DNA from 4 places in the Vibrio chaetopteri genome. Region 4 is predicted to be linked to each of the others. Evidence: predicted binding sites of a transcription regulator. Region 4 holds the regulator's gene; each other region holds the start of a gene.
What was found. The regulator PurR, encoded in region 4, represses purine synthesis genes. The targets are predictions, from matches to a motif close to TNANGNAAACGTTTNCNTNA.

Region 1: the regulator PurR is predicted to act here: its motif matches at 2,099-2,118, upstream of purM (phosphoribosylformylglycinamidine cyclo-ligase).
Region 2: the regulator PurR is predicted to act here: its motif matches at 2,001-2,020, upstream of metK (methionine adenosyltransferase).
Region 3: the regulator PurR is predicted to act here: its motif matches at 5,096-5,115, upstream of PG915_RS20375 (2OG-Fe(II) oxygenase).

The regions. Positions count from the first base shown of each region.
Region 1 is NZ_CP115920.1:2,825,697-2,833,827, reverse strand. It holds gene PG915_RS12885 (class II glutamine amidotransferase) at 1-244, shown strand, start outside; gene purN (phosphoribosylglycinamide formyltransferase) at 352-990, opposite strand; gene purM (phosphoribosylformylglycinamidine cyclo-ligase) at 995-2,035, opposite strand; gene upp (uracil phosphoribosyltransferase) at 2,279-2,905, shown strand; gene PG915_RS12865 (uracil-xanthine permease family protein) at 2,982-4,223, opposite strand; gene PG915_RS12860 (DUF2066 domain-containing protein) at 4,483-5,682, shown strand; partial or broken gene PG915_RS12855 (IS4 family transposase) at 5,753-7,064, opposite strand; gene PG915_RS12850 (DUF2069 domain-containing protein) at 7,228-7,653, opposite strand; gene wrbA (NAD(P)H:quinone oxidoreductase) at 7,687-8,131, opposite strand, start outside.
Region 2 is NZ_CP115920.1:3,214,261-3,222,391, forward strand. It holds gene tkt (transketolase) at 1-1,852, opposite strand, end outside; gene metK (methionine adenosyltransferase) at 2,163-3,314, shown strand; gene PG915_RS14560 (DUF2189 domain-containing protein) at 3,693-4,487, shown strand; gene PG915_RS14565 (SprT family zinc-dependent metalloprotease) at 4,562-5,071, shown strand; gene endA (deoxyribonuclease I) at 5,151-5,861, shown strand; gene rsmE (16S rRNA (uracil(1498)-N(3))-methyltransferase) at 5,941-6,672, shown strand; gene gshB (glutathione synthase) at 6,685-7,632, shown strand; gene PG915_RS14585 (YqgE/AlgH family protein) at 7,665-8,131, shown strand, end outside.
Region 3 is NZ_CP115921.1:1,003,208-1,011,338, forward strand. It holds gene napH (quinol dehydrogenase ferredoxin subunit NapH) at 1-283, shown strand, start outside; gene PG915_RS20355 (S8 family peptidase) at 349-1,929, opposite strand; gene PG915_RS20360 (hypothetical protein) at 2,305-3,066, opposite strand; gene PG915_RS20365 (hypothetical protein) at 3,080-3,448, opposite strand; gene PG915_RS20370 (Crp/Fnr family transcriptional regulator) at 3,532-4,143, opposite strand; gene PG915_RS20375 (2OG-Fe(II) oxygenase) at 4,414-5,016, opposite strand; gene PG915_RS20380 (aminoimidazole riboside kinase) at 5,173-6,093, opposite strand; gene PG915_RS20385 (substrate-binding domain-containing protein) at 6,276-7,283, shown strand; gene PG915_RS20390 (GntR family transcriptional regulator) at 7,290-8,006, shown strand.
Region 4 is NZ_CP115920.1:1,371,077-1,379,207, forward strand. It holds gene PG915_RS06215 (alpha/beta fold hydrolase) at 1-184, shown strand, start outside; gene PG915_RS06220 (putative signal transducing protein) at 165-497, opposite strand; gene PG915_RS06225 (TVP38/TMEM64 family protein) at 498-1,181, opposite strand; gene PG915_RS06230 (TfoX/Sxy family DNA transformation protein) at 1,302-1,892, opposite strand; cyclic di-GMP riboswitch class I at 2,008-2,095, opposite strand; gene purR (HTH-type transcriptional repressor PurR) at 2,272-3,276, opposite strand; gene torD (molecular chaperone TorD) at 3,637-4,275, opposite strand; gene torR (two-component system response regulator TorR) at 4,556-5,266, shown strand; gene PG915_RS06250 (Ig-like domain-containing protein) at 5,681-8,131, shown strand, end outside.

The sequences.
Region 1 (8,131 bases), 1.5 Mb from region 4:
TAAAGCAACTTTATTGGATGAAGATGTCACGATTAACTTTCAAGAAGAGACGACCCCGAATGATGTTGTTTCGGTCGTGGCAACTCAGCCGTTAACAGGTAATGAAACGTGGCATCGAATGAAGCCAGGAGAATATAACCTGTTCCACTTTGGTGAGCGTGTTGGTGGTAATGTGGATAAGCTTGTAGACGTAGAATTTGCAGAAGCTAAGCCCAAAAGCCAAGCACCTATAGAGCCGTTGTAGTTCGTACAGCTATGCCGTTCTTAAAACGTGGTTAGAAAAATGAAAAAGCGAGTGATGAACATCACTCGCTTTTTTTGATTGGTTTATACAGCCGTATCGTGGTTTAGCTATTTGTCTGCATAGCCTTGTGGCCCAAGAGCGACACCATCTAATAGGGCTCTACTTCCATCCATGACCAAGCGATCTTCGACAAACCATTTCACTACCAATGGGTAAATCTTATGCTCTTGGCTTTGAACTCGTTGCTCTAGTGTTTCAACCGTATCGTCATCGAACACAGGGACCTTCGCCTGCAGAACAATCGGCCCACCATCCAGCTTTTCTGTAACGAAGTGGATACTGGTGCCGTGGTGTTCATCGCAGTTATCGATCGCACGTTGATGCGTATTCAAACCTGGATACTTAGGCAATAATGATGGGTGAATGTTAATCATTCGACCCATATAGTGACGAACAAACTCACCACTAAGAATACGCATATAGCCCGCTAGTACTAATAGATCAGGATTGTGCACATCGATTCGACGCATCAATTCAGCATCAAATGCTTCTCGTGTTTCGCTTAGCTTAGGGTCGAGAAATTCCGCCTCGGCGCCAGCATTACGCGCACGTTCCAGTGCAAATGCCGATTCTTTGTTAGAAAAAACAGCACGCACTTTCGCATTCGAGATAGTCGACTCACAGGCATCAATAATGGCCTGTAAGTTGGTTCCATTACCTGAAACTAAAACAACGATATTCTTCATGAAATTAATTGATCTCTACTTGCTCTTCACCAGCTTCTGCAGTTGCGATCTCACCAATAACCCATGCGTTCTCGCCTTCTGCTTTTAGAAGTTCAACCGCTGCATCTGCTTGTGCTTTAGGAAGAGCAACAACAAGACCTACACCACAGTTGAAAGTGCGGTACATTTCGAACGTATCAACGTTGCCTTTCTCTTGTAGCCAGTTGAAGATAGCAGGCCATTCCCAGCTAGTACCGTCGATAACAGCTTTAGTGCCTTCTGGCAGTACGCGTGGGATGTTTTCCCAGAAACCGCCGCCAGTAATGTGAGAAATGGCATGGATATCGTGTTCAGCGATCATCTTAAGAGCTGATTTGATATAAATTTTAGTTGGCTCTAGTAGGTGCTCACCGATAGTGCGCTCACCTAGTTTCTCGTTTTTATCTGCGCCAGATACTTCTAGGATCTTACGGATAAGCGAGTAGCCATTTGAGTGTGGGCCGCTTGAACCCACGGCAATAAGTGCATCACCAGCAGCGACTTTTGTACCGTCGATGACGTCTTCTTTTTCAACGACACCTACACAGAAACCTGCAACGTCGTAGTCTTCACCTTCATACATGCCTGGCATTTCTGCAGTTTCACCACCAATGAGTGAACAGCCTGCTTGGATACAGCCTTCGGCAATACCGGATACCACGTCAGCTGCAGTATCAACGTCAAGCTTGCCCGTTGCATAGTAGTCGAGGAAGAATAGCGGCTCAGCACCTTGAACAATCAGGTCGTTCACACACATAGCAACCAGGTCGATACCGATGGTGTCGTGCTTGTTCATGTCTAGGGCTAGGCGCAGTTTAGTACCTACACCGTCAGTACCAGATACCAATACCGGGTGTTTGTATTTTGTTGGCAACTCACATAAAGCACCAAATCCACCGATGCCTCCCATTACTTCAGGGCGACGAGTGCGCTTAACCGCGCCTTTAATACGGTCAACTAATGCGTTACCTGCATCAATATCTACACCAGCGTCTTTATAGCTTAGGGAAGTGTTGTTTCCGCTCACGGGACAGTCCTCGATAAATAAATGGATGTGAAAGCGGCGCTATTCTAACAGGGGTTTATCCAAAAAGGAAAACGTTTGCGTAAGAAAATACAAACTATTTCCTCGAAGCATCAATCTGTGTATTTACAGTCTGTTGTGACATTTTATTGCGTACAAATACCACTTTGCCCACATTGCTAACTGAAATAGTTAAAGAAACCATGTATAATTTGCAGGTTTTGTGAAATTTTGCCGGAGTTGGAAATGAAAGTTGTTGAAGTTAAACACCCCCTAGTAAAACACAAGCTTGGTTTGATGCGTGAAGGGGACATTAGCACCAAGCGTTTCCGCGAGCTTGCGACGGAAGTGGGTAGCTTGTTAACGTACGAAGCGACAGCAGACTTTGAAACTGAGAAAGTAACGATTGAAGGTTGGAACGGCCCAGTTGAAGTTGACCAAATCAAAGGCAAGAAAGTGACCGTAGTGCCAATCCTGCGTGCAGGCCTTGGTATGATGGACGGCGTTCTTGAGCACATGCCTAGCGCACGTATTAGTGTGGTTGGTATCTATCGTGATGAAGAAACACTTGAGCCAGTGCCATACTTTAACAAGCTAGCATCAAACATTGACGAGCGTATCGCTCTTGTTGTTGACCCAATGCTAGCAACGGGTGGTTCAATGATCGCGACTATCGACCTTCTAAAAGAGAAAGGCTGTAAGCACATTAAAGTTCTAGTATTGGTTGCTGCACCAGAAGGTATCGAAGCACTAGAAAAAGCACATCCTGATGTTGAGCTATACACAGCCGCTATCGATGAATGCCTAAACGACAAGGGCTACATCGTACCTGGTCTAGGTGATGCGGGTGACAAGATCTTCGGTACGCTATAAGTTCCGACTTTCTGCTTGTAAATAGGAAATAGTAAAAAGGCTGACAACTGGTCAGCCTTTTTTGTATCAGTAGGAATTAGTCTTCCATTTGAGCGTTATCGACAACCTTGTTCTCACCAAGATCGTGAGGCAGGATCTGGTTGAGGATAATCGCAACAATACCACACAGACTCACGCCTTGAAGGCTGAAGTCACCAATACCAAATGCCATACCACCGATACCAAATACCAAGGTAATCGCAACGATCACTAGGTTGCGTGATTTATGCAGATCCACATTGTTTTTGATTAGTGTATTCAGACCAACAGTTGCGATAGAACCGAATAGCAAAATCATGATGCCGCCCATCACTGGAACAGGAATGGTTTGTAGAATCGCACCAAGCTTACCAACTAGTGCAAGCACGATAGCGGTGACAGCAGCCCATGTCATGATTACCGGGTTAAATGCTTTAGTCAGCATTACAGCACCTGTTACTTCACTGTAAGTCGTATTTGGCGGCGCACCGACCAAAGATGCTGCAATCGTAGCCACGCCGTCACCTGCAATTGTGCGGTGAAGACCTGGTTTCTTCAGGTAGTCTTTACCGGTTACGTTTGAAATAGCTAGCATATCACCCACGTGTTCAACCGCTGGAGCGATGGCAACTGGCAGCATGAACAAAATCGCGTTGATGTTAAATTCTGGCGCAGTGAAGTTAGGTAGCGATAGCCAAGATGCTTCAACAACAGGAGTGAAATCAACCACACCATAGAAGAGGCTCGTTACGTAACCTGCCAAAATACCACTTACGATAGGTAAAAGTTTAAGGAAGCCTTTTGCGAACACGCTGACACCAACGGTCACAATAAGAGAGATTGCAGAGATCCACAGTGCTGCGTTGCCATCGATAAGCTGAACGGCACCATCACCTGTTTTACCAAGTGCCATGTTTACCGCGACAGGGGCAAGACCCAGACCGATAACCATGATTACAGGGCCAACAACGACTGGCGGTAGTAGCTTGTGAATGATTTCCACGCCTTTTACTTTGATTAGTGCCCCCATAAGGACATAGACGACCCCCGCAGCCATTAGGCCTCCCATGGTGGCACCGATACCCCAAGTCTGCACACCAAACATAATCGGCGCGATGAAAGCAAACGAAGAGGCAAGGAAGATTGGCACACTGCGGCGTGTTACTAATTGAAACAGTAAGGTGCCGACACCTGCACCAAATAGTGCTACGTTAGGATCGAGACCGGTTAAAAGGGGTACGAGTACCAAGGAGCCAAATGCGACAAACAGCATTTGCGAGCCTTGTAAGATCGTTTTCATAATGATTTTCCAAGCAAGTCAAAAAGAGTTAAGCAAAACGGATGGGATTCTAGCATCTTGTAATCGTTTACTTAATGATCTAGTTAAAGAGAACGCCGTTTTTGTAGCCTGAATCTCAATAGCTTGAGTGAGTTACTATTTGATCCATAGATGCGAGCCAGTAAATCCACTTATTGACCAAACCTTGAAGTAGTGAGCTTGCTCCAAAACGCATACTTGCTTATCATTTCCGCTTATCTGTTTGTAATTTAGGATGCTTATGCGTTATTTAGCTTGGTTGTTGGCCGCCGCGTGTGCTTTGCCAGCGTATGCGTTGACAAAAGTCGATATCTATTCGACGGAAGTAGTGGTGGATGCCCAGCAGCCGAATGCCGATGAATTGGCACGCCAAAAAGGCATGTTAGAGGTGTTGATTAAGGCCAGTGGCGATCTCAATGCAGCGTCCAACCCGGTTGTCAAAAAGGCATTAGGTAAGAGCTCTCAATACATTACTCAGCTTGGTTACACTCAAGTGGATGGTGAGCAGGCGATGCGCTTGAGCTTCAATAGCCAGCAAATCAATACGCTACTGACGCAAGCTGATTTACCGTCATGGCCTGTTGATCGTAAGAATGTCATGGTATGGCTGGTGGAAGACAGTGGCTATGACCGCACAATCGTTTGGGAGCATAGTAACTCACAAGCCGCTAGCCAGCTGAAAAAAGAAGCGAATCGCCGCGGGTTGCCAATTACGTTCCCAATTGGTGACTTTGACGATATCACAGGGATCCAAACCACGGATCTTTGGGGTGGGTTTGTCGACCCTATTGCCGAGGCAACGGCGCGCTACCCGGTTGATGCTATTGCGGTGATTCGTCTGCAAGGCAATAATCTTCGCTACACCCTGTACGACCAAACGCCAGACAAATTAGGTAGAAATACACTAGCGCCAGTGACGGGTTCAACATCCGGTGAACTGGCTATGGCTAGCGCTATTGATGAGATTAGCGATTACTATGCCTCTCAAAATGCAGCGACGACGCTTGGAGAGAGTGCAGGCATGGTTACCGTGTCTTTCTCACGCATGAGTAGTGCAGATGCCTTTTTCACACTTGAGCGTGCTCTTGGCCGCTTAGCCTCAACAGCTAAAGTCGATGTAGCTGAAGTGAGTGGTGATGTTGTGACAATGCGTGTGTCTCTGCTTGGCTCACTAGAAGCGTTTGAAGAAGAAGTACTGAAATTGGGTTTGGTGAAAAAACTTGAGCAAGCACCAGTCGAGGTTCCAGTGCAAGCGCCCGTTCAAGACAGCGAAGTGCTAGCAACGGAAGAGGCAAACGCATCAGAACAAGGTTTGGCAGTTGAACAGAGTGAGAGTGCGGTAGCGCCAGTCGATACAGTGACCGAAGAATTTGTGACTGAAGGTGTGACCGAGGTGGGAAAGCCGGCGCAGCCTGAACTTAGCTTTGAGTGGCTGTATTAAACGGTAACAATAACTTTCGTTATCCCATTGAAAAAGGAGGCATGATGCCTAATGCTTGTAAGTTAAGAAGCTAACACCTTTTAGAAGGCCTAGTCGCATAGCGACTGGGCCTTCTTTTTACCGCTCTTGGATAGCTCCTATCTCGCCTTTCTGGCAACGTAAAACTCTCAGCCATATCTAGGATATAGTTCATCACCTCCGGGATTCTTCCAGGTGCGACGGCAGGAAGGAGTTGTAACTGTCCTATTAAGAACAACGAAGCTTGTTTAAAGCCTATCTGGTAAGGCATTACCTTGTTTTGGTCGTAGGCCATTTGGCACATTAAGAACCGAAGTAAGTTATAGGCCAACAGCATCCCCCACAGTTCTTGTTCTATTAGTTCGGGCTTTTTGCTTCTTAGAGTCAGGTTGTTTTGAAGCATATATTGTTTCATCTCTCGATAACCCAACTCTATCTCCCATCGATGTCCATAAAGCTCTGAGATGTCTTTTCCTGGGTAGCGCAAGGGGTCAGTCATCGAGGTTAACAACCGTACCTCCTTACCCTTAATAGTCTTAGTTATCAATCGAGCTTCCAGTGTTTCTGGTGCATCGTGCCACTTTTCCTAGCTTGAGGGGATAGCTTTAATTCGACCAACTCTTGCCCACGCCCTAACTTGCGAAGCATTGTGTATTGAGCTCCTTTACGCATTGGAATAAGCCAATGCCTCTCTACCCTGTTGTCTGCCAACGGTGCAATAGTCCTAGAGCGTAAAAACCTCTATCGAAGATAGTTAGGCTATGGTCGGGAGAGCGCTCAATGAGCTCCGTAGTTAAGTCCACTTCGCTCTTTGATGTAGAGTCGAACGATGCACTATTTAGAAGGTGACTTGTCAGCTCCATATGGCAGACCATTCGGACCTGAGGGTATTCGGACGAGCACTTTTGATTCCGAGTTCGACTGAAGCGCTCATCATTGTCTTTAGTATCAGGGGTTCGCCAGACTACACCGTCGACCGCATGAAGTGTTAAACCATGCCAGTCTGGGTGGGGCGTTTTGTCATTCCATAGTTTCTGCGTTTGAGTAAAGACGGATTTCATGACATCGGAGCCCAGCCTTTGTCTTGCCTGAATTACTGCACTCGGAGCAACAAATGGCTTCTTACCTGGGAGAAGAATATCCAGCTTCGAGACGACCTTCTCCATGGACAAATGGCGATACAGAGACATCCCAACAACACTCCAAACCATCATTTCCATTGGTAACCTTCGTCTGCGAATAGTCGTAATTCCTGTATCTTCCAAACACTGGGAAATGAGTTCTGGAGAAAGCAGATCAGATAAACCCGAAAGTTGCTCTGCAGAGAATTGATGAACTTGGTTAAGAGCCTGTCTTAAAAACATAAAAAAAATCCGAGTGCATTGAATACACTCGGATTTTGACACTTTGAATGGATCGTTCAACCGATCATTTAGTTGTTAACTGATCGGCATTAGGCATGATGCCTCCTTTTTGTATTTATCGCTAAACTCTTCAATGACTCAACTCATTTCTACGAGTGCTTTGCTATTTTCCAAAGCGCTCTCGCTCTTTCTTTTCTACCGATGACAACCTAGGTAGCTTCAATCCCATGTCTCGGCCTTTCAGGCGAGCATAAACGGTATTACCTACAAAGGCGAAACTGGTGAGAATTAGCTCCGCAAGAGCTAGCCATCGCTCGCCCTCATCGGCGTATAGCAGAGTCAGCGCATGTAAAAAGTACAGCATCAACACAAAGTTTGCCCAAGCGTGGGTATAAGGTTTCCCCGCTAGTATGCCTGGCAGAGGTAGCAGCAAAGGGATCAACCAGGCCACAGTTAAAGCGTACGGGTTGATGTGCGGGTGCGGCGACAAATAGCCGTGCCATAAGCCTACCCAAAAGAGCAGGGCAAAGTTGGCACTTAGGGCAAAGGCGCGCATGTTTGCAGTGTTGATTGGGGAATTACGGCTCATCGATTGTACCTAGTCCTTGATACAGATTAGTTTTTAGTTAGCGTTTTTTAGCTTGCTTGCGGTGGACGCCAATCGTTGGCCAAGCGCCGTCGCTAACGTGTACTCTTCTTCGCTCAGCTGTACACCGTTGTTCGCTACATGAGAAGCACCGTATGGGGTGCCGCCAGTGGTGGTCGAGTGAAGTTTTGGCTCACTATAAGGAATCCCCATCAGCATCATGCCATGGTGCAGTAACGGCAGCATCATACTCATAGCCGTGCTTTCTTGTCCGCCATGCATCGATGATGATGAAGTGAACACACAAGCCGGCTTATCGATGAGACTACCGCTGAGCCAAAGCGAGGTGGTTTGATCCCAGAAATGTTTTAATGGCGCTGCCATATTGCCAAACCAAACTGGGCTTCCCATCGCGAGCCCATCACAAGCTTTTAACTCGGCGAGAGTAGCGATAGCATCGGTTTGTGATTCTCGCTCACCT
Region 2 (8,131 bases), 1.7 Mb from region 4:
CAACCGCGATACGCTTAGTCACTGCCGCTGGAAGAACCGCTTCACGGTATGCTTCATCTTGCGCGTCAAATACGTCAGTTGAAGGAAGAGACACAACGCGTACTTTCTTGCCTTCAGCCGTTAGCTCAGCGTAAGCGTTTGTTGCTAGTTCAACTTCAGAACCGGTTGCGATAAGGATCAGCTCAGGCGTGCCTTCACAATCTTTCAGGATGTAACCACCTTTAGCAACGTTTGCTAGCTGCTCTGCGTCACGCTCTTGCTGCGTTAGGTTTTGACGAGAGAAGATTAGCGACGTAGGGCCGTCTTTACGCTCAATCGCGTATTTCCAAGCGACTGCAGACTCAACCTGGTCACATGGGCGCCATGTGCTCATGTTTGGCGTTACGCGTAGTGATGCGATTTGCTCAACCGGCTGGTGCGTTGGACCGTCTTCACCCAGACCGATAGAGTCGTGCGTGTAAACTTGGATGTTTTGCACTTTCATCAGTGCAGCCATGCGCATTGCGTTACGAGCGTATTCCATGAACATTAGGAATGTTGCACCGTACGGTACGAAACCACCGTGCAGAGCAATACCATTGATGATCGCCGTCATACCGAATTCACGTACACCGTAGTGGATGTAGTTGCCAGACGCATCGTCAGCCGTTAGAGACTGAGAACCAGACCACATGGTCAGGTTTGATGGTGCTAGGTCAGCAGAGCCGCCCATGAATTCTGGAAGCATCTTACCAAACGCTTCTAGCGCGTTTTGAGACGCTTTGCGTGATGCAATGTTTGCTGGATTCGCTTGAAGGTCAGCGATGATCTTGCTTGTAGCTTGTTCCCATTCAGCAGGAAGCTCACCGTTCACACGACGCTTAAACTCAGCCGCAAGTTCTGGGTAAGCCGCTTCATAAGCTGCTAGCTTCTCGTTCCAAGCTGCTTCTTTAGCCGTGCCTGCTTCGTTTGCATCCCACTCAGCTTTGATATCAGCTGGGATTTCGAATGGACCGTGCTCCCAACCTAGGAATTCGCGTGCTGCTGCAATTTCGTCGTGACCTAGAGGTGCACCGTGACAGTCGTGAGAGCCCGCTTTGTTTGGCGAACCAAAACCGATGATAGTTTTAGTACAGATAAGTGTTGGACGTGGATCCGCTTTTGCCGCCTCGATCGCTGCATTGATCGCGTCAGCATCGTGACCGTCTACCGCTGGGATTACGTGCCAGCCGTATGCTTCAAAGCGCTTAGGCGTGTCATCAGAGAACCAACCTTCCACTTCGCCATCGATAGAGATGCCGTTGTCATCCCAGAAAGCGATCAGCTTGCCTAGACCTAACGTACCCGCTAGCGAACACGCTTCGTGAGAGATACCTTCCATCAGACAGCCATCACCCATGAAGACATAAGTGAAGTGGTCAACGATGTCGTGACCTTCTTTGTTGAATTGCGCTGCAAGGGATTTCTCAGCCAGTGCCATACCAACCGCGTTAGTGATGCCTTGACCTAGTGGGCCAGTCGTCGTCTCGATACCTGGTGCATAGCCGTACTCTGGGTGACCTGGCGTTTTCGAGTGCAGTTGACGGAAGTTTTTAAGATCGTCAATTGATAGCTCGTAGCCGCTTAGGTGAAGCAAAGAGTAAATCAGCATTGAGCCGTGGCCGTTTGATAGTACGAAACGGTCGCGGTCAGCCCACTCTGGGTTTGACGGGTTGTGATTTAGGTGAGAACGCCAAAGAACTTCAGCGATATCTGCCATACCCATTGGTGCACCTGGGTGACCTGAGTTAGCTTGTTGAACACCATCCATGCTTAGCGCGCGGATTGCATTAGCGAGTTGTTTACGAGAAGACATGTCTGCTCCTGAGTGCATTAAGCGAATTCCAAGTTTTTCATAGACTGATTGAATAATCAGCGGCCGCTATTGTCGCAAAGCCATATAGTCTCTGCAAACGATTTACCGTCATTTTTTGGCATTATCGCCGAATAATGTCGCCGGAATGTGGCGATTCACATACAAAACAGGCAAACGTTTGGCTATATGTTAAAAGCAAAAATCGCTTGCTAATCGAACATTGATGACTAGAATAGACGTCTAGATGTAGATACACCTACTATATATCATTGAATTTATTACAAGTGAGTGATTAGACACTCGCTTAAAAACAGTAATTGGAGCTCTCATGGCTAAGCACCTGTTTACTTCTGAGTCAGTATCAGAAGGCCATCCAGATAAAATCGCAGACCAAATTTCTGATGCGGTTCTTGATGCAATCCTAGAACAAGATCCAAAAGCACGTGTTGCTTGTGAAACTTACGTTAAGACTGGCATGGTGATGGTGGGTGGTGAGATCACTACTTCAGCATGGGTAGACATCGAAGAGCTAACGCGTGAAACCGTTCGCGAAATCGGCTATGTTCACTCTGACATGGGTTTTGACGCGGATTCTTGTGCTGTTCTGAACACCATCGGTAAGCAGTCTCCAGATATCAACCAAGGCGTTGATAAAGCAGATCCTAAAGAACAAGGCGCGGGCGACCAAGGTATCATGTTCGGTTACGCAACGAACGAAACTGACATCCTAATGCCAGCACCGATTACTTACTCTCACCTTCTTGTTCAAAAGCAAGCGGAAGTGCGTAAGAACGGCACTCTACCTTGGCTACGTCCAGACGCTAAGTCTCAGGTAACGTTCCAATACGACCAAGGTAAGATCGTTGGTATCGATGCGGTTGTTCTTTCTACTCAGCACTGCGATACCATCTCTACCCCTGATCTGCGTGAAGCGGTTATGGAAGAGATCATCAAGCCAGTACTACCATCAGAGTGGATCAACAAAGAAACGAACTTCTTCATCAACCCAACCGGTCGCTTCGTAATCGGCGGTCCTATGGGTGACTGTGGTCTAACAGGTCGTAAGATCATCGTTGATACCTACGGCGGCGCGGCTCGTCACGGTGGCGGTGCATTCTCTGGTAAAGATCCATCAAAAGTTGACCGCTCTGCAGCATACGCAGCACGTTATGTAGCGAAGAACATCGTAGCGGCTGGCATGGCTGACCGTTGTGAAATCCAACTGTCTTACGCAATCGGTGTTGCGGATCCAACGTCTATCATGGTTGAGACATTTGGTACTGAAAAAGTCTCTCACGACATCATCGTAGAAGCCGTTCGTCAAAACTTCGACCTACGTCCATACGGTCTGCAAGAGATGCTAAACCTGCTTCAGCCTATCTACAAGAAGACTGCAGCATACGGTCACTTCGGTCGCGAAGAGTTCCCTTGGGAAGCGACAGACAAAGCAGCGATCCTGCGTGAGTTTACTGGTCTGTAATTACTCTTAACCTGAGTTTTTTACTCCAAAAAAGCCCTCAAAATTTTTTTGAGGGCTTTTTTATTTTTTAATCCTGTCTTTTCAAATACTTTGTTACAAAAATGTTAATTCACTATCTTGTAGCTTGTATTTAATACCCTTCTGAAAATTGTGTTTTCCTCTAACACGGTCAATAGTTAGACAAAAGTGCCCTTGCGAATAGACCGCTTTGAGAGTTTGTTCGTATGCAAAATAGAGCGCTTAAGAAGGGAAGACGCTAACAACGGAAAATGGCTGGATTTTGCAAAGGTAAATGCAAGTCTATTGCCCGACGTATCCATGATGATTAGCGCCATGCCCTGATAAAACGAAGGCCAGTTTGTCAATCAGGGAGGACATATGCCTCGAACCGTTAATTCTGATGACTTCCAGAAGAAACATGAAGTCAGGGATCAAGATTACGCTAAAACCATTCCATCTAACCAGCTCAGTGTGTCTGCACCATTTCATTGGTTAGCACTTGGGCTACATGACCTTATTCGCATGCCGATCATCAGCGCTTTTTATGGGCTCTGTTTTACTGCCGCTGCCGTCGCTATCGTGCTTCTGGTGCAATGGCAAGGCACGCACCTAGTGATCATGCCAAGCTTGGTTGTGTACATGTTGATTGGTCCGTTTCTCGCTTTAGGTCTCTATGATGCAGCATGGGAAAGAGAGAAAGGTCATAAACCAAGTCTATTCCACTCTATGAAAGCCATTGGGCGCAACTCCACCTCGCAATGGGCGTTTGCGGTACTCTTGGCCGTCGCCATGATCTTTTGGATGCGCATAGCGGCTCTGCTGCACGCACTCTACCCCTCTGTACAAGGTGCACCACTCTCTGAATTTGCTCCATTCTTGATTACCGGTAGCGTAGTTGGTGCGGTGATTGCGGCTATCATCTTCTCCATCTCAGCATTCTCTATCCCACTTATGATGGAGCGCCGTGTCGACATTATGACCGCTGTGTTCACCAGTTTTAATGCCGTCAAATCTAACGTACCAGCCATGATTGTTTGGGCTCTGATTATCTGCGGCGGGATCTTGATTGGTTTTGCCACATATGGCATAGGAATGATCGTGACAATGCCGATCCTTGGTTACGGCACATGGCACGCCTATCACGAGACCATCAAAAAGAAACACCACGCGTAACACGTTGGCATACTCAGCCAACCTCAGTAGAATGGCGCCCTGTTTGGGCGCTTTTTTATTGTAGGTTATACCCCGTGGATGCTTCGCTTTCTGAGCAACTTCATTATCAAGCCATTAAGACTCTGTCTCGCTGCACTGAGCAAGCTCGCCAGTACTTTGAGCGTGATTTCCCAGTCCCAGCCCTTAACTATAAGTTGCGTGGCAAGGCGGCGGGTAAAGCCTACCTACAATCGTGGGAAGTACGCCTCAATCCCGTTCTGTTTGTCGAAAACCAGCAAGACTTTATTGAAGAGGTCATCCCACACGAAGTCGCCCACTTGATCACTCATGCACTATTTGGACGGGTGCGCCCACACGGCAAAGAGTGGCAAATGGTCATGAGTCAGGTATTTGGTATCGCCCCAAAAACCACACACTCTTTGAATGTGAGTTCAGTACAAGGGCGAACTTTCGAGTATCGCTGCCAATGTGACACCTTTGCCGTCACGGTTCGTCGTCACAATAAGGTAATGCGCCAACAAGCCAGTTATCGCTGTCGTAAGTGCGGGGATACTATCGAGTTTACTGGTAAGCAGCTAAGCTAGTTACATGATCTAACTATCAATAGCTAAGGTCTTTTTTGCGAGTTACACTAGGTTATCCCAACCTTTTATAGACCTTGCTATGATCCGCCAGTTATTCGTTACGGCCTTTTTATTGTCCGCCGTTCTTCCCATTACTGTTCACAGTGCACCGCCAAATAGCTTTAGCAAAGCAAAAAAAGAAGCAGTCAAAATTTATGCCGACCACCCAATAAGTTTTTACTGTGGCTGCGATATTCAATGGCAAGGTAAAAAAGGCACCCCGGATCTGTCCGCTTGTGGCTATCAGGTTCGTAAGCAACAAAAACGTGCCAGTCGCATCGAGTGGGAGCATGTGGTGCCTGCGTGGCAATTTGGCCACCAGCGACAATGTTGGCAACAAGGCGGACGCAAAAACTGCACGCGCAATGACAAGCATTTCAAGCTGATGGAAGCAGACTTGCACAACCTGACGCCAGCGATTGGTGAAGTGAATGGTGATCGTTCAAATTACAACTTCTCACAGTGGAATGGCATGGACGGGGTCAGCTACGGCCGCTGTGAGATGCAGGTTAACTTTAAGCAGCGCAAGGTCATGCCGCCGGATCGTGCACGTGGCTCTATCGCTCGTACCTATCTTTATATGAGCCAAGAATATGGCTTTAAGCTGTCTAAACAGCAGACACAGCTCATGAATGCCTGGAATAAAACCTATCCTGTCGATGCTTGGGAGTGTACTCGCAACGAGCGTATTAAGCGCATTCAAGGCAACGACAATCCGTTCGTGGCACAGGCGTGCAAAAATCCCAGCTAAATCCTACGCCAAGCCCTTGTAATTTCGGGGGCTGGCATCCATCTTATACCTCAATACTGTTTGTTGTTTGGAAATTGTTATGCGTATACCTCGACTCTATCACCCTGAAACGATTCAATCTTTGGGCACACTTGCGCTCAGTGATGATGCCGCAGGACACATCGGCCGAGTGTTGCGTATGAAAGAAGGTCAAGAGGTACTGCTGTTTGATGGCAGCGGTCATGAATTTCCAGCCACTATTACTAACGTTGGCAAGAAAAGCGTTGATGTCGATATCCGCGAGAAAATCGCAGTCAGTATCGAGTCACCGCTCGATCTTCATCTCGGACAAGTCATTTCTCGTGGCGACAAGATGGAGTTCACCATTCAGAAGTCGGTCGAACTGGGCGTCAACACCATCACACCACTCATCTCAGAACGTTGCGGCGTTAAGCTCGATGCCAAACGTTTTGAGAAAAAATTGCAGCAGTGGCAAAAGATCGCCATCAGTGCCTGCGAACAATGTGGCCGTAACACGATCCCTGTGATTCGTCCGATCATATCGCTTGAAGAGTGGTGTGCAGAGCCATCTGACGCGCTCAAGCTCAACCTTCATCCAAGAGCCAAATACTCAATCAATACCTTGCCAGAGCCAGTTCAAAAGGTTCGTCTACTTATCGGTCCAGAGGGCGGATTATCAGCGCAAGAAATTGAAATGACGGAACAATATCAATTCGAAGAAACCCTGCTTGGTCCTCGCGTACTGAGAACAGAAACGGCCGCGCTTACGGCGATCACGGCACTTCAAGTACGCTTTGGCGATTTAGGTTAACGGGAGAAAACAATGCTCAAACTCGGTATCGTGATGGATCCAATTTCCTCCATCAACATCAAGAAAGACTCTAGCTTTGCAATGATGCTGGAAGCCCAGCGTCGCGGTTATGAAATCCACTATATGGAAATGAATGACCTGCACCTAGATCAAGGCACTGCTGTCGCCGACACCAAAGTCGTCAAGCTCAAAGAAGATCCAAACGGCTGGTATGAATTTACTTCAGAGCAAACCATCGAACTGTCAGAACTTGACGCAGTGCTGATGCGTAAAGATCCTCCGTTCGACACTGAATATATCTACGCGACCTACATCCTAGAACGTGCAGAAGAAAAAGGCACGCTCATCGTCAATAAGCCTCAGAGCCTACGTGACTGTAACGAAAAGCTATTCACTGCGTGGTTCCCAGAGCTGACACCAACGACTATTGTGACTCGCAAAGCAGACAAGATTAAACAGTTCCGTGACCAACATGGTGATGTGATCCTAAAACCACTCGATGGTATGGGCGGCGCATCTATTTTCCGTGTTAAGCAAGACGACCCTAACGTTTCAGTGATCATTGAAACGCTGACCAATCACGGCCAAAACTATGCGATGGCACAAACGTTCGTTCCTGATATCAGTAACGGTGACAAGCGTATTCTCGTTGTTGACGGCGAACCAATGCCGTACTGCCTAGCGCGTATCCCTGCCAAGGGTGAAACCCGCGGTAACTTAGCTGCTGGCGGCCGTGGTGAAGCACGTCCCTTAAGTGAGACAGACAAGCAAATTGCCGAAGCTGTTGCTCCCACTTTGAAAGAGAAAGGCTTAATCTTTGTAGGACTGGATGTTATTGGTGACAAACTGACAGAAATCAACGTGACCAGCCCAACCTGTATTCGTGAAATCGAAGCCGCCTTTGACATCTCTATTACCGGCAAGCTAATGGATGCTATCGAGCGTCGTTTAGGCAAATAGCCAATAGTGGATGTAGATAGGGAGAAACGGGTATGAACTTAGCTAATCACTTTCTCGTTGCCATGCCAGGGATGAAAGATCCCTACTTTCAGCGCAGCGTGATTTATGTGTGCGAGCACAACGATGAGGGCGCGATGGGCATCATGATCAGCACCCCAATTGATGTGACTGTCGCAAACATGCTTAAGCAAATACAAGTTGAACTCCCTATCGCTTCACAAACCACCCACAGCAAGAGCCTCGACGAGCCAGTACTGAACGGCGGCCCCGTGTCCGAGGACCGTGGGTTTATCCTACATAATCCTAAAGATCAGTATCAATCGAGCATTCAGATCACCGACCGGGTATCAGTCACTACATCCAAAGACATTTTGGCGGTACTAGGTACCGATGCTCAACCTGAAAACTATATCGTCGCCCTCGGTTATTCTGGCTGGAGTGCAGGACAGCTGGAGACAGAGCTGGCTGAAAACTCTTGGCTCACCATAGAGGCGGATCC
Region 3 (8,131 bases), on a different replicon from region 4:
GGTGCTGGTCGAACACGGTTGGTGTGGGCATCTGTGCCCGCTTGGAGCAACTTATGGTGTGATTGGTCGTAAGAGTCCAATACGTATAAAAGCCACTCACCGCGAAGCGTGTACTAAGTGTATGGACTGCTATAATGTTTGCCCAGAGCCGGATGTACTTAGACAGCCACTAAAAGCGGGTGACAAGCGGGTAATGAGTCAGGACTGCATCAGTTGCGGACGCTGCATTGATGTTTGTGTGCCGAAAGTCCTTGAGTTTAAAGTTCGGCCTAACGCGGACTAATGCAATAGCGCCAGCCTTGAAGGCTGGCGTTTTTCATAACTCATTGGTTAGATGAAAAAGCTGAGTTAATAACGCGCTTCTAGCGTTACGCCACTAAAGCTGGTGTAGCCGTTAAGCATGATGTGGTAGCGGCCGTTTTTTGTACTCGTTACGGTACAGGTTTCTTGGTTACCGTAGCGATAAGGTCGACATTCCCAACTGCTGAGCGTTGGGGCCGAGCCATAGCGCAAGTACAAATCGGCATCGCCAGAGCCACCTGAAATCGTGACGCTCAAACGCTGTCCAGCAGTGACATCAATGTAATACTGCTTTTGCTCGCCGCGACCGCCAGAAATGTTGCTCACGGGTGTCGCGTTCTTGAGTTCACCATCTGGTGTCTGGCCGCCACAATCGTTGCCGCAACCGCTATCGGTGAGGCTGTAAACCAGTTTGTTCACGGTGCCATTGGTATCGCTTATCTTGTTGATGCTCGCACGCTCACTGATTTTAGCGGCCACTTGAGCGGGTGAGAGTGACCCGTTTTCTTGCAAATACAGTGCTGCGACACCAGCGACATGCGGCGTTGCCATCGAAGTGCCACTAATGGTCTTGTAGCTGTCGTCATACCAAGCAGACTTAATGCTTGAGCCCGGCGCAAAGACATCGACACAACTGCCCCAGTTAGAGAAGCTTGAACGTGCATCATTACTGGTGGTGGAGCCCACGGTGACGCCACTGGATTCTCGAGCAGGGGAGGAGTTACAAGCATTGGCATTATCATTGCCGGCAGCGAGCATAAAGCTCACCCCTGATTGCACGGCACTAGCAACAGCGCGATCAAGTGCCGTAGATACGCCACCTCCTAAACTCATGTTGGCAACCGAAGGCCCAGATGCGTTTGCCGCCACCCAGTCTACACCACTGATAACGCCAGCAGTGGTACCAGAACCGGTACAGCTAAGCACGCGGACACCGACGATATTAACGTTTTTTGCGACACCATATTGCGCCCCGCCAATGGTGCCAGCGACGTGAGTACCATGGCCGTTACAGTCGGTGGCATCACTGTCATTGTCGACAAAATCGTAACCAGATCGCGAGCGGCCACCAAACTCAGGGTGAGTGTTGGTGACACCCGTATCGATAACGTATGCGGTCACACCGCTGCCATCATAGTTGTAGCTGTAGTTACTGTTTAGTGGGCGATCGCGCTGATCAATACGATCCAGTCCCCAAATAGCGTTGCTTTGATTGGCGTTGGTTGAGAATATCGGATCCAGTGTAATGACCTGGTTCTGCTCGATGAACTCGACTTGCTGATCGCCACGCAATTCTAACAATTGCTCGGCGGTAAGTGTGGCAACGAAGCCACTTAGCGAGCGATTGAAGACTTTTTCTATCTCAAATGAATGCTGGGTAGCCAGACCGGAAACGGTCTGCTCTGTGAACTGTTGTAACGCAATAGGATCGTTACTTAGCGTCATAGGTTGCTTGAGTACCACGATGTACTGATCGCTAAGCGCAGTGTCTGCTGATGCTGTGACTAGCGGTGCTAATACCTCATTTTGTTGTAACTCTGGAGTTGCAAGGTTTTGTTCAGCTAGGGTATAGCTAGAGTTGATCGCAAAAACCGATGCGATAGAAAAGGTCAAAAATGTCTTTAACATATTGTGTTCCATTCAAAAGTTATCGAATTATTGAATAAAGTCAGCGTTGAGATAACTGACAGTGCGAGTGCTTGAAACAGCTGTGCAGCTCGCGTATGAAATTCAAGCTAGTCAAAACCGATGAGAAACGTGTGAAGAATATATGCACTCAAGTGCATTTCATGGGGTTTGTACCAATGGCTGCGATAGGTATCATAAAAAACAGCTTTATTCTGCAGTGATGAAATTTATGTGCTACTGGGTGTTTATTGATTAAGTTATTGTTTATAAAGGATGTTTATTAATATTTTAAACTACTATTCTTGCAGTTTTATTGAATGAATAGGCAGTATATGGGTCAGTGCTCACTACAAGACCCATACGCGACACTATAGTCTAATAGATAAGATGAAGAGAGCACTGCTCATTACCGGATACAACCACTAACCATTGTCCATCTTGCCAGTGAATCACCTCCTCTCTATATAGGTGGGTATATTTAGAGAGTAGATTCTCACAGAGAATCGTATTGGATTCGCTGTGTTTTATTTCGATGGAAAAGTCGCCAATATCCTTTGGTAAGTTAATTTGTGTTGGCGAGTCGAGTAACAACGTTTGCAGTGACAAATCACTATCAGTCACCTTAAGTTGTGCCATGCTGTGTTGAGGTAAGGTTGTATCAACAATAAACAGTGGAACACTATCGTCAACAGGTGTGATATCAGGCCTGGTCATTGCGTAGAGTGAATACTGACTTGCTATGACATCACCAATAGCAAATACCCAGTAAAAAGCGTCATCAACGATGTCTATTTGGGTGCTTGCGCGTTTAATTTGTAGGTTTCTATCCAATAAACTGATGGTAAACGGGTGGAGCGAGTCAATCGGTTCGCTAAAGTGAACGGTGGTCAGAAGACTTGAATGACTTAGGACATGATCTTTCAGCAAGTGGTACTTATGCTGAGAGTGAGTTTGAGCAACAACATCATGAATTGCGAAGCCGGAGTGATTCTGAATGAGATCGAATGTACGAATTTTCATGGATGAGGTTGTCATGATCTCAGGCTCATTAATTTGAGGTGTCGAATTGCCGCAGCCATAAAGTGAACCAAGGGCAAAGATAAATAATGAGTGTGGAATGTAGTTGAATAATTTCATAGTAAAATCTCGATTAATTGTGGTAGCTATGACGGCTAGATATTAAATCTAAGCTTTCAATATATAATTCCATCTTCGGACAGCGGAATAGACTGTCGATATCTAACCATGTAGGGTGCCTATCATCCACTGAGATAATGTAGTGCTTTTCCATGAACAGTAATGTTGTTTCTAAAATCGAGTCCCAGCGTGTATCTTTACGATGATTTCGCTGTTCTGATTTTGGATAATACATCCACTTAGTTGTGCTTATTTGTGGGCAAATATAAACATTGCCACCGTTATCTACGACGACTTCACCCTCAAGGCCATTGACCCGGAGCTTTTTGTTTACATCGTCTTTTGTATCGGTATTAACTGCTATAGCGTAGATAAATGGCATAGTAACCTTCAGATAAAGTGAGTCCTCAGGAGACCCTGATTGTTTGGTGGTAAACGCGGCCAAAAGGCCGATGGTACTAGGTATTAAATAATATTTCGTGGATCTCGAATGCTGAGATCCATATCGTCTAAATAACGAGCTAGTTTTTCAATTGAGTTAATAATAATTTTAGCGCGGTGCAGTGAAACCATTTGGTTTCTTTCTAGCTCTTTCATCACTTCATTAACTCTTTGTCTTGCAATACCTGTCATATCACTTAATTGTTGTTGGGAAATTGCTATTTCCATAGGCATGCTTTTACTACTAATATGAGCTAAGATTTCAATCAACTGATAGACGATCCGTTCAGTAATATTGGCATTGTTGACTATTTGGCTTTGTAGCCATTTTTCTCGAGATTCGAATGTGAGTGAGTAGAACCATTTGAAAATCTCATTGTTCTTGCGAGTAATTGGCGTCAGTTTTTGATTGCTAAAATGAACGATGCTGCAAGGTTCGATCTCAATCATGATAAATGAGGACAAGGAATGAGCATCATCAATATAGTTGCCAAACCAACCTCCTTCACCCACCAGTAAACAGTTTGCTGTTTTCAAGTTTGGCGTTTGAATGCAAATCGCCAGTGTCCCTTTTTCAACAAAGTTAACGCCTTTATTAATCAAGCTTGCGCCAGCAATGCTCTGATTAGACAGCATTGTGCGCTCAGCGATGAACTCAAGGTCACTCAATAGCTCACTTGATAAGGAGGTCGTCCATCGAATTTGTTTACTGCAGACTGTCTTTGTCATCGCTGCCCCTTTTTGATGTCGTCTAAAAAAATTATAGAGGCTAATAGCGGGTGTTTCTTGTTGATGTGAGAGAGTGTAAGAGATGGGGAGGGAGAAGAGTATCCGCTAGCGGACACTTCTAGCAAATTCTTGATAAAGAACTTGCTAGTGTGTTAGATGGATAGAGTAGGAGGAGGCTTAACGAGCGATATCAAGAACGTTGTCTTTCACGCCATTAATTCGAAACCAACCAGCGATACTAAAGCGCTCGCGTTGTGTAGGCAGAACTTCGTGAGGGAACATTTCTGAGAAGAACACAAACAAACGGCCGGACTTAGGCTTGATGCGAGTGATTTCATTGTCATCAAGATCGTAAACCACTAAGTCGCCGCCGTCTTCGTCTGTCCACTCATCATTCATGTAAAACACGGTCGTCAGGCGGCGGTTCTCGTTGCCACGGAAGCAATCAAGATGCTTTTGATAGAAATCGCCTTTCTCATATTTGGCGAAGTGCGCTTCATATTCAAATAGCCCCAAGAAAAAGTGTTGGTTTGCAGTTTGGCGAATGATTTCCATCTTGCTAAGAAATTGCCCTACCGGATCGCCAAGATCGGGTGAAAGCCAACAGATCTTGTCACTGCGAATGGTACTTTCACGCGCCACATCATCATTACGACCAATACGCGCTTTGTTCCACTCTTCAGGTAAGCACTCTTTGAGAGCTGAAACCTGCTCGGTTGAGAGAAAGTCATCCCAAACGAAATAGCCATGTTGGGTCAGGTTGTCGATCAGTGTTTGCATGATGCACCATCGTTGTTAGAAACTGGGAGGGCGCTTTATAAAGAAATAGACAGTGTGCTTCAATTTAGGTTGTTTATCGTGACGATAACGCTTGAGAAAAAAAGGCGAGGTATAACAGGGAAGAAGTCGCCCCTTACCGCAGCAAGGGGCACAAGATTACTTGATGTAATCGATAAGGGCTTGCTCACTTGGTAGCGCGGTCATTGCGCCTTTTTGTGTTGTCGCCAAAGCGCCGCAGCCGTTTGCCCAGCGAACCGCATCTACGATTGTTTCATCATTGATCCAATCTGCTGTTTTAGATAAGCGAGTCAGTAGGCCGCCAACGAACGCATCGCCTGCGCCTGTGGTATCAACGGGTTTGACTGGTGTGCCCGCAATGAGTTGTTGCTCATTGTCGCGAATAACCAATGCGCCTTTTGCGCCTTGAGTAATGAGCACAAGTGTATTGTTGTATTCACCGAGCGCTGCGATACCGGCGTCAAGGTTGTCGGTTTCAGTTAGGAGCATCAGTTCATCGTCTGAGAACTTAACCACATCGGCCAGAGCAATGGCTTGCTGGCACACAGGCTTGATGAGGCTTTGGTCACCCCACACTTCGTCGCGAAGATTTGGGTCGAAACTGACAAAGCCGCCAGCTTGTTTAATGCGTTTCATCGCTTCCAGCGTCGCGCTGCGGCTTGGCTCATTAGCAAGAGCGATAGAGCAAACGTGCAGCCACTCGCCTGCGCTAAACTCAGGAATGTCGCTTACTTGCATAAATTGATCGGCACTTGGCTTAACCATAAAGGTGAAGCTGCGCTCGCCTGATTCATCAAGATCAACGATAACCGTTGACGTGCGCTGGGCATCATCCAATAGCATAAAGTCAGTATTCACTTTTTCTGCACCAAGTGTTTGCTTCATGAAGCGACCAAGTGGATCTTGGCCAACACGACCAAAAAAGCCGGTCTCACCACCGAGTCGAGCGATCGCAACAGCGACGTTTGCAGGAGCGCCGCCGGGACATTTTAGATACGTCGTGTCCGTATCAGGAATCAAATCTACAACGGCATCGCCAGTTACCCAAACCTTACTCATAACAAATTTCCTGTACTAATCGATTTGTTTTGAGTTTACTAAATCGATTTAGCAAAGAAAATGTGTTTTAATAGACACTATGATAGCGGCGCTAAAAATTGTGATCTGAAGCACGATCACGATCCGCAGTGAAGATCTTCTCTATATAAGACGCAACAAGCAGGAAGCATAAGTAGAACGCGATGAGCAAAAAGCTAAAATTGGCCGATATCGCACAATTAGCTGCGGTCTCTAAATCGACCGTCAGTTTTGTGCTGAATGGACATGCAGAAAAACACCGCATTAATAAAGAGACGGTGGCACGCGTGCTGCGTGTCGTTGAGGAGCATAACTATTCGCCCAGTGTTTATGCCAGAGCGCTCAAGTCGAAAAAGACTCAAACCTTTGGCTTGGTGATTCCAGATCTTACCAATATGGGTTTTGCTACGATTGCGAAAGCATTGGAACAGTTGTGCTTAACCGCGGGTTATCAGTTGCTGATTGCTTCTACCGATGACGATCCCTTGCAAGAGCAAAAAGCGGTGGCGAACCTTATTGAACGCCAAGTTGATGGCATGATGGTGGCCTCATGCTTAGATAGCGATGACTATTATCAAAGTCATATCAAAGATATTCCAGTAGTGTTTTTTGACCGAGAGGTGGAGTCCGAGCGCTATAGTGAGATAACGACGGATGCGTATGATTCCACGAAAACTATTGTATCTGCACTGGTAAAAGATGTGTCTGAATGTGCGTTTATCGGCGGACAACTCTCTTTATCTCCTAGCCGAGAGCGTTATCAAGGCTTCGTCGATGCTGTTCAAGAGGGGGGACAGTCGCTGCAACCTGAACTTGTCTTTAACCAAGATTATCAGCCTCAAAGTGGTTATGAGATGATGCAAAGCTGTGTTGAGAATCTCGGTCGGCTCCCTGCTGCACTATTTACTGGATCCTACTCACTATTAGAGGGGGTGCTCAGGTATCTAAATGAGCACAACCTAATGGCAGATGCCGCCCAGCAACCGATGCGCATAGCTACCTTTGATAACTATTCCGTGCTCGATTGTTTGCCACTGCAAATCGACTCTATCGAGCAAGATTGCCAACAGTTGGCGGTGAAGACGTTTGATTGTTTGCAAAAGACGCTGTCTAATAAGGACTATAAAAGCAAGATGAGCATCCCTGCTCACATTCATAATCGGAGACGCTAGCGCCACATGGACTCGAAATCACTACAACCTCTCTATATACAGATCGCCGATACGCTCAAACAACGTATTGATGATGGGCTATACCCACAAGGTTCCAAGTTGCCCTCTGAGAGTCAGTTAGTAGACAGTTTGGGGGTGAGCCGTGTGACTGTGCGCAAAGCACTTGGTCAGTTGGCCGATATTGGTTATACCGTTTCTGAAAAAGGGAAGGGGACTTATGTTGCGGTTCAAAAACTCAAACATGACTTTTTGGGCATGGCGGGCTTCGCACAAGAGCTGCAAGGTGCAGGCTTAGAAGCGAGCAACCAAGTTATCCATTTTGAAAAGACAGTGGCCGATGAAGCGTTGGCCGAAAAACTGCTGGTTGATCCGGGTTCTGAATTGTATCGATGCGGCCGTTTGCGTGTGGTCAATGGTGATGTCGTGTCTTATGAAGATTTCTACATTCCGGTTGCACTGCTGCCTGACCTCAATAAAGAGGTGTTGTCTGGATCTAAGTTTGCTTATTTAAAAGAGCAAGGCATCGAGATGGTAAAAACGCATCAAAAGATCAAGCCGTCATTGCCGAGTGAGTTCGTACAAGATAAGTTATCAGTTGAAGCGCTTGAGCCGATCTTGATCAACGAATCGATTAACTATCGCAGTGAGACTGAGCCGTATGAGTACTCCATTGTCTATTATAAGTCGAGTGTCTATGACTTTGAGATAGTAGCGAGGCTCTAGTTTCTACCAAGATCAATAAAACCACCTTTTGATAAGGTGGTTTTTTTATATGCCCTCTATCTATTATTGATTGTGATGACAAGCACGTTTCTCACGTTCAATACAACAAAAAGGTTTATCCTGTA
Region 4 (8,131 bases):
CCCAACTTTGTATTTGATGGGTGATAAAGATTATATGTTTATCAAGCCGGTCAAAGAGATGGTGGCTGAACACAAGTCCAGCCGACTTTTAGAGATTAAAGATTGTGGTCATGTGTGCAATGTTGAAAGGCCAGACGAGTTCAATAAGCACTCGATAGATTTCATCAAGTCAGTGGCATCTTAACTTGTTTTGGGGTTTGACAGTTCCAGCAAACCTCAAACTGTCCCTCATTGAGCTCATTACATGCAAAGCAATGCCAATCTGCGTGATTGGCATATTGGGTTTTTAACTGCCACTGCTTGATAATGGCTTTTGCCATCATTGATTGCTCAGTATCGAACAGCCAAACATAAGGCAGTGAGCTTTCGTCAAAAGGCACTTCACCTCTTAGCCCAAATACTCCCTCTCCGCGCACTTCGCAATGTATGCCCTCTGAAGCCAGTTGCTGCTGCACGATGTGAGTTTCTGGTGGGTTGTTGCCGATAAAAATCTTCATCTATTCTTGTACCTGCGGTGAGCGAGACAGTCGCGCCATGATCCATTTAGCGATGAGCGGGAACAAACCAAGTAGTGCAAAGGAAGCCAATACTGTCGGTGATACAATGCCAGACAGGCTATCAATGTTGGCAAGTTGCGTACCTGCGTTTAAGTACACGGCCGTACCAGGCAGCATACCAAGTTGACTCACCAAGTAGTATTTTGATGCGCGGATTGGCGTCAGACCCATCAATAGGTTAATCAAAAAGAACGGGAATACTGGGATGAGCCTAAGTGAGAACAGGTAAAAGGCACCGTCTTTTTCGACCCCTTTATTAATGGTATCGAGTTTAGAACCAAATTTACTCTGCACCCAGTCGCGAAGTAGGAATCGACTGCTCAAAAACGCCAATGTCGCGCCAATAGTGCTCGCGAAAGAAACCAGTAATAGACTTGTCCAAAAACCAAACAATGCAGCACCTAGCAAGGTAACCACTGCAGCGCCTGGAATCGAAAACGCAGTAATCGCGATGTAGGCAAAAAAGTAAGTGAGTGCCGCAGTAACAAAATTGGCATCGATGTACTCAGCCAGTGCGGCTTGCTGCGCTTTGGCGTTTTCGAGCGTAAGATGTTGACCAAAATTAACGCCTAAAAATACGATGATGGCAACCAGTACTAATCCAAGTATTAGCTTCTTGCTCATGACGATATCCTTTGTAATGTCTTAGTATTAGTGTAGTAGAAAGGGAGTGTGACCTTTTCCTTTCATCTAATACGAAAAAAATCAGCCATAAGGCTGATTTTTTATTGGGAAAACCAAGGGTTAGTTGATTAAGCTAGCAAGCTCTTCTCGTTTGGTTTGTGGTATCACAGACCAGTGAGTGCCGTTGATGGCGCCTTCTAGTGCCCATAGTAACTCGAGCCCAACTGAGCTAGAGTGGGTTCTTTGGATGGCTTTAAATGCCTCAACAGCGCCGTGCTGCTGTAGATCGCCCACAGATTCGATACCGGCTTTTTTAAGCATACGCTCAGTTGCCAGTCGTAAATTAGGAAGATCCTTTAATCGGTTTGGCTTCGCTTCAGACTGCTGCTCTTTTTCAGTTTTTGCAAACGCGAGCGCCTGTTTAGCATGAGTCAAGATAGCGTCTTGATCTTGCCAACAATCGTCTGGTAGTGCGAAGTACTTGGTTACCACGGGAAATCCACGCTTTTTATAAACGTATGGTTTGTAACCTAGCTTTTTAAAGGTGGAAATGGTCTGACGGTCAGTTCTGATATGTAATTTGTTATTCACTGCTAATGCAAACATCGTATCGTCTACGAAGATGCCAAATCCGCCGAACATGGATCGAGACTTTACTCTTCCAAGCTGAGCGAATAACTGCATTGAATCTTTTAGTATAGGATTATCCATGCTTATTCTTTTCTCGGTGTTATTGATTGTGTCACCAAAATCAGGTCCGAGAGTATAGCAAACGGGTGTCAGAGCTCTGTTAAGCCACTGCTATAACTGAGTCTTTGCCCTTGCCATCGGCAACCCCGCTACCTATCAATAAAAATTGGTTTAGGCCGGTGGCTTTGCGTCCCACCCTTTCAGATGGTTTGCCCTGTGCGTGACACATATAGCATATAGGAAAACTACGTAAGTTATTGATATGTGATCTTTGGAAATGTGATCTTAGTTCAAATAATGTTTGGTTGTTTGTGCCTCAAGGTGAATAAAAAATTGACAGCAGTAGGGGGGAATTTTGAATAGAGATCAAAAAGTGCCGAAATCGGCACTTTTGTCAGCGTTAGGTTAGGGCTTTGACAGAGTCACGTTCTACAATTTCTGGGTGCATTTCAAAAATGCGTTTTTCGTGACCTTTATCTTTGATTCGTTCTAGTAGAATCTCAAAGGCATTTTTACCAACACGTCGCTTCGGTTGGTGAACCGTTGTCAGCGGTGGCGAAAAGTATTCAGCCAGTTCAATATTGTCATAACCGATAACAGAGATATCTTCAGGTACGTTTACACCAAGCTGTTGAAGGCGACTCATAAGTCCAAATGCCATTGTGTCATTAAAACAGAACACGGCCGTTGGTCTCTCTTCCATTGCGGCGATGCGGTTAGCGGCGATTACCGCAGTATCACATTCAAAGTTACCTTCAAGAATACGATCTTCTTTCATCTCAATGCCGGCTTCCGCCAGTGCACGTTTATAGCCGATGATGCGTTCTTGGCATACCGCTTTTTCTAGGTGACCACTTAGACAGGCAATATCGGTATGACCTTTCTCAATCAAAAACTTAGTCGCTAGATAGCCACCTTCCTCTGAATTATCGATGATCTTATCGGCTTGAGAGCTCTCTGGACCCCAATCCATGATCACTTTTGGAATGTCTGCGTGACGGTCAAGCATCTCAAGAAGCTCTTCAGTCAAGTCGGAACACATCACCAAAATACCATCGACGCGTTTTTCTGCCAGCATGCGAATGTAGTCACGCTGCTTCTCGTAAACACCACCTGTGTTACACAAAATCAGTGTATAGCCTTGGCGATAGCAGTAACTTTCAACGCCATCGATAACTTCTGAGAAAAATAAGTTGGTCGATTGGGTGACCAACATACCAATGGTTTTAGTCGAATTGCACTTCAGGCTACGAGCAACAGCACTAGGCGCGTAGTTGAGTTCATCGACCGCCGCCATCACTTTTTCTTGCGTTGCTTCTGCAACAAAACGAGTTTTATTAATTACATGGGATACTGTGGTCGTGGAAACGCCAGCAAGTCGGGCGACATCTTTAATGGTTGCCATAGTGATATCCTATTAGTCGCGGCTTATTGAATTAGTGAGTAAACGTTTGTGCCGCTTTAATTTTAGTGGTTCCAGCGCTTTTGTGAATAAACGGATGTAAAAGCGGAAACCGGCAAGTGTATGCAAGCCTAGGCAGAATCAACAAATTGAGCTCAAAGCTCGATATTGCCACCTAAGTGGAGATGATTTTCTGTAATACCAATGGGCGATTGCATTTAAACGGCGAATTGTAGTCGCAGCTTAGTGAGCTGGCAATCATTTATCCCACAAATTTATAACTAAGGCGCAAAATTGACTCAGATGACTGAAAACCACGTTTGCGCCTTTAGTATGTGTCGCACCTATCAGTTGAAATCGGAGTTAGTCGTTTTCATCCGCAAGGTAGGTCAGGTCTAACAGACAGAAGGCGTGCAAGAGGCTTGCAGCAGCAGAGTAGAAGCCAAATTCATCAAACTGTTGGCACTTTTTAACAAACTGAGGCAACCAACTCATGAGATGAGTATTGATGAAGTCCGCTTGTTCGTGCAGTGCGTCGTTCTCCAGTTCGTTCGAACGGATGATAAGGTTACCTAGAAAATCGAGTTCGATGGCAAGGTGATCCGCTGGCTCATTGAGATCTTTATTTACTGCAATACCGTACTTGGCGAGTAGATCTGCCATTTCTTGCGCAGGTTGGTCGTTGAGTAGGCCAGAAGTACCAATGTACATTGAGGCATAAGGCAGTGCGCCATGCTTGTCGGTCTTTAAAAACAGATCACAAAAATCGGCAGAGAGCTCCAATTGAGCATCTTCACGTACTTGCAATCTATTGAGCGAATCAGTGAAGGTTTTGATTGGCTCCGACAGCGATGGGTTTTCACCAAGTCCGGTTAGAAACGAACGTATTTCTGGGCTGTGGTATTTGCTTAGCTCATCGTCGGTCAGCTCAGAAGCAAACAAGCTTGATAGCCACCAATAGATTTCCGCACGTTGCTCATTAAATGCTTTGATTTCTTGCATTTGTATTGTCTCCAAAAATGATACTTCTATTTTAGCTAATAAAGATGAATAGCAATAACGTGTTGTGTGAATAAATAAGTTAATTTATTAAAAAATATGAAAAATAGTGCTTTGTCAGATGTTTGTGCGATTTGGTTTTTGTTGCATATGCTATTCGACGGTTTTGGTTGTCTTGAATCAAAAAAAAGTAGGTTTGTGCTGTTCGATGCTGTAGTAGACTAGAATTGTGAATGGTTATGAATAGAATGACACGGTCATTACAGATTGAGATAGTACAGATATGAAATATCACGTTTTGGTTGTAGAAGATGACGTAGTCACTCGCAGTAAGCTCGCTGGCTATTTCGAAAATGAAGGCTATTTGGTCAGTGAAGCCCAAGATGGCAATGAAATGCGTCAGGTTCTGCAAGAGTCGAGCATCGACTTGGTGATGCTTGATATCAATCTTCCGAAAGAAGATGGCTTAATGCTGACTAGAGAACTGAGAAGTCAGTCTGATATTGGTATTATTTTGGTGACCGGTCGCACTGACAGCATTGATAGAATCGTTGGTCTTGAAATGGGCGCGGATGATTACGTCACCAAACCGTTTGAGCTGCGTGAGCTGCTGGTACGAGTGAAGAACCTGCTGTGGCGCATTGCGCTAGCGCGTAAGCAGCCGGTGTTGGAGTCATCCACTCAAAATGAGCATGTCATTCACTTTGGTGAATGGGCGTTTGATAAGCAGCGTCGTTCTTTAAGCAATAACGGTGATCCGGTTAAATTGACGAAGGCGGAATATGAGCTTCTGGTCGCACTCTCGACGTATCCGAATCAAGTGCTGAGCCGTGAGCGGATTTTAAATATGATCAGCCACCGAGTAGATGCGCCAAACGATCGAACGATTGATGTGTTAATTCGTCGCATGAGAGCGAAAATGGAAATGGATCCTAAGAATCCACAGATTTTTATTACCGTTCATGGTGAAGGGTACATGTTCGCTGGCGATTAACATTAATAGACAGTTAACACCTTGTATTAGCTCCAGTTACCAAAAAGGTAACTGGAGCTTTTTTTATGGGAGCAAGTTTGCCTTCTGCCGCGATATGTTGCTCCGTTACCGATTTTTTTTGTTAGATGACTCGCGTAGTGTTTCTCTTCCTTTTTCGCAACCCGAGTTGACGGATTTGTTGAACTAATTTGAAGAGGGTTGCTTTGATAATGTCGGGCTGGTGTACGGTTGGCGCGTCTTATCGAACCTAACTCAACTTCATTAAAACTTGGTTCAATAAAAGGATGTTCTATGACCAATGTGATTTCTCAACCCAAGCTTACTGCTGCGCACAAACCAGCGGCGGGATTTAGGTTTGCAGCATTACCCGCAGTGGCCTTGTTAGCTGCAAGTTCACTTTACACAGCCCCTGCAATGGCTTTTCAATGCAGCGCGTTGGCGGTTTGGGATCCCTCTGCGACGTACAACGGTGGCAACGAGGTTCAATGGCAGTCTGCGGCTTATAAGGCCAATTGGTGGAATGTGAATGTCGATCCCGAGCAAAATTCAGCGCCTTACCAAGAGTGGTCGAAGCTTGGTGATTGCTCCAGCGGCGGCGCGAATATCGCTCCGTCTGTTTCAATTCTCTCACCAGAAAATAATGCACAGCTAGCGGTTGGTAATGTCGTGACCTTCTCTGCCACGGCAGGGGATACTGATGGCACGGTAACTGAGGTCGTGTTTGCTTTAGGTGGGGTTGCTTTGGCAACGCTAACAAGTGCCCCTTATACGACTGACTGGCTGACAGAATTGGGTAGTTACCAGTTAACGGTAACGGCAACAGACGATAAAGGCGCAACGACTGCAGCTTCTCAGTCATTTAGTGTTGCTGATGCCACTAACCAGCCACCAAGCGTAACGCTTCAAACCTCTAACTCTCAGGTCAACGTAGGCGATCAAGTGACTTTGACCGCTTCACCTTCGGATAGTGATGGCACCATTACTCAGGTCGATTTTGTGGTAAGTGGAGCCGTCGTTGATTCTGTCACCACACCACCATGGCAAACGGTTTGGAGTGCAGCTTCTGCCGGCGACTATGTTATCGAGGCTGTCGCGACCGACAATGCCGGAGCTCGCTCTCAGTCATCGTCAGTCACCGTATCAGCCATTGAATTTGCTGGTGGTAAATGTGCTGATGCCGCGGCCTATATTGCTGGCACTAGTTATCAGAGTGGACAGAATGTCACTAATAACGGCAGCTTGTATCAATGTTCGGTGGCTGGATGGTGTTCATCCGACTCGGCATGGGCGTATGAGCCTGGAACTGGCCTGTACTGGGAAGATGCGTGGAACAGCCTTGGGGCTTGTGCAACCGCTCCAGAAATTACGCTTGTCTCGCCAAGTGAAGGTCAAACATTATTGCTAGGTGCAGATGTAAACATTCAAGCTAGCATAAATGATGCTGATGGTACTGTAGTCAGTGCCGAAGCGAGCGTTAATGGCGCTTCATTAGGGCTACTTTCCGCTGCGCCTTATCAATGGACGTGGAATGCAATCGGCTCTGGAGAAACAACCGTTACGGTTGTGGCGACAGATGATGAAGGCAATACCAGCCAAGTTAACCGTACTGTGTCAATAACAGACCAGCCTTTGGTTACCGAGATCACTTCACCGGCTTCAGGCGACGTTGTCGCGGTAGGCAAAGCGGTCACGGTGACTGCTGATGTCAGCGCGCTACAAAGTGATGTCTCCAGTGCTGAGCTCTTCGTCAATGGCTTGTTAGTTGCAACGGATAATACGGCTCCTTATCAATTTAGCTGGACACCAGCAGCTATAGGCTCTTATCAGCTCAGTGTGACAGGTAAAGATACACAGGATAACTCAGCATCTTCAACCAGTGTAACGGTATCAGCTAAATCCGTGGTGCAGCCTAGGCACAAACTGATTGGCTACTGGCATAACTTTGTTAATGGCGCGGGCTGTCCGATCCCACTGAATCAAATGTCGAAAGATTGGGACATCATTGATATCGCGTTTGCTGACAACGATCGCAACAGTACCGGCAGAGTCCATTTCAACCTATACAATGGCGATATTCGCTCGAGTTGTGCACCAATAGATCCTGTTCAGTTCAAGCAAGACATCAAGGTGCTACAAGCAGAGGGTAAGATCTTTGTTCTGTCACTTGGCGGGGCTGAGGGGACTATTACACTAAATACAGATACTGATGAAGCAGCGTTTGTGGAGAGTCTAACGGCCATTATCAAAGAGTGGGGGTTTGATGGTTTAGATGTCGATTATGAAAGTGGCTCGAACCTTGTTCATGGTAGCCAGATCCAAACTCGCTTGCCGCGTGCATTAAAAGCGATTGAGACGAACATTGGCGGTGATATGTATCTGACAATGGCGCCAGAGCATCCTTATGTGCAAGGTGGAATGGTTGCTTACTCAGGGATATGGGGCGCGTATATTCCGCTTATCAATGAAGTGCGTGACACGCTCGATCTATTACATGTTCAACTTTACAATAACGGTGGGCTTGCTAACCCTTATACGACAGGAGCCGCACCTGAAGGGTCTGTAGATATGATGGTAGCAGCATCGAGAATGCTCACCGAAGGTTTTGAGCTTGCAGATGGCAGCCAATTCCTGCCACTTCGAGATGATCAAGTCGCTATTGGATTGCCGTCTGGACCGAGCAGTGCGAATTCAGGGCAAGCGCCAATTGCCAATATCGAAGCGGCGCTCGACTGTATGATCTCGCTGAATCGCTGTGGAACGATAGTACCTACAAAAACCTCGCCTAACTTTGGCGGTGTTATGACTTGGTCGATCAACTGGGATCAGCACGACGGTTTCAACTTCTCTGTTCCGGTGAAGGCGAAG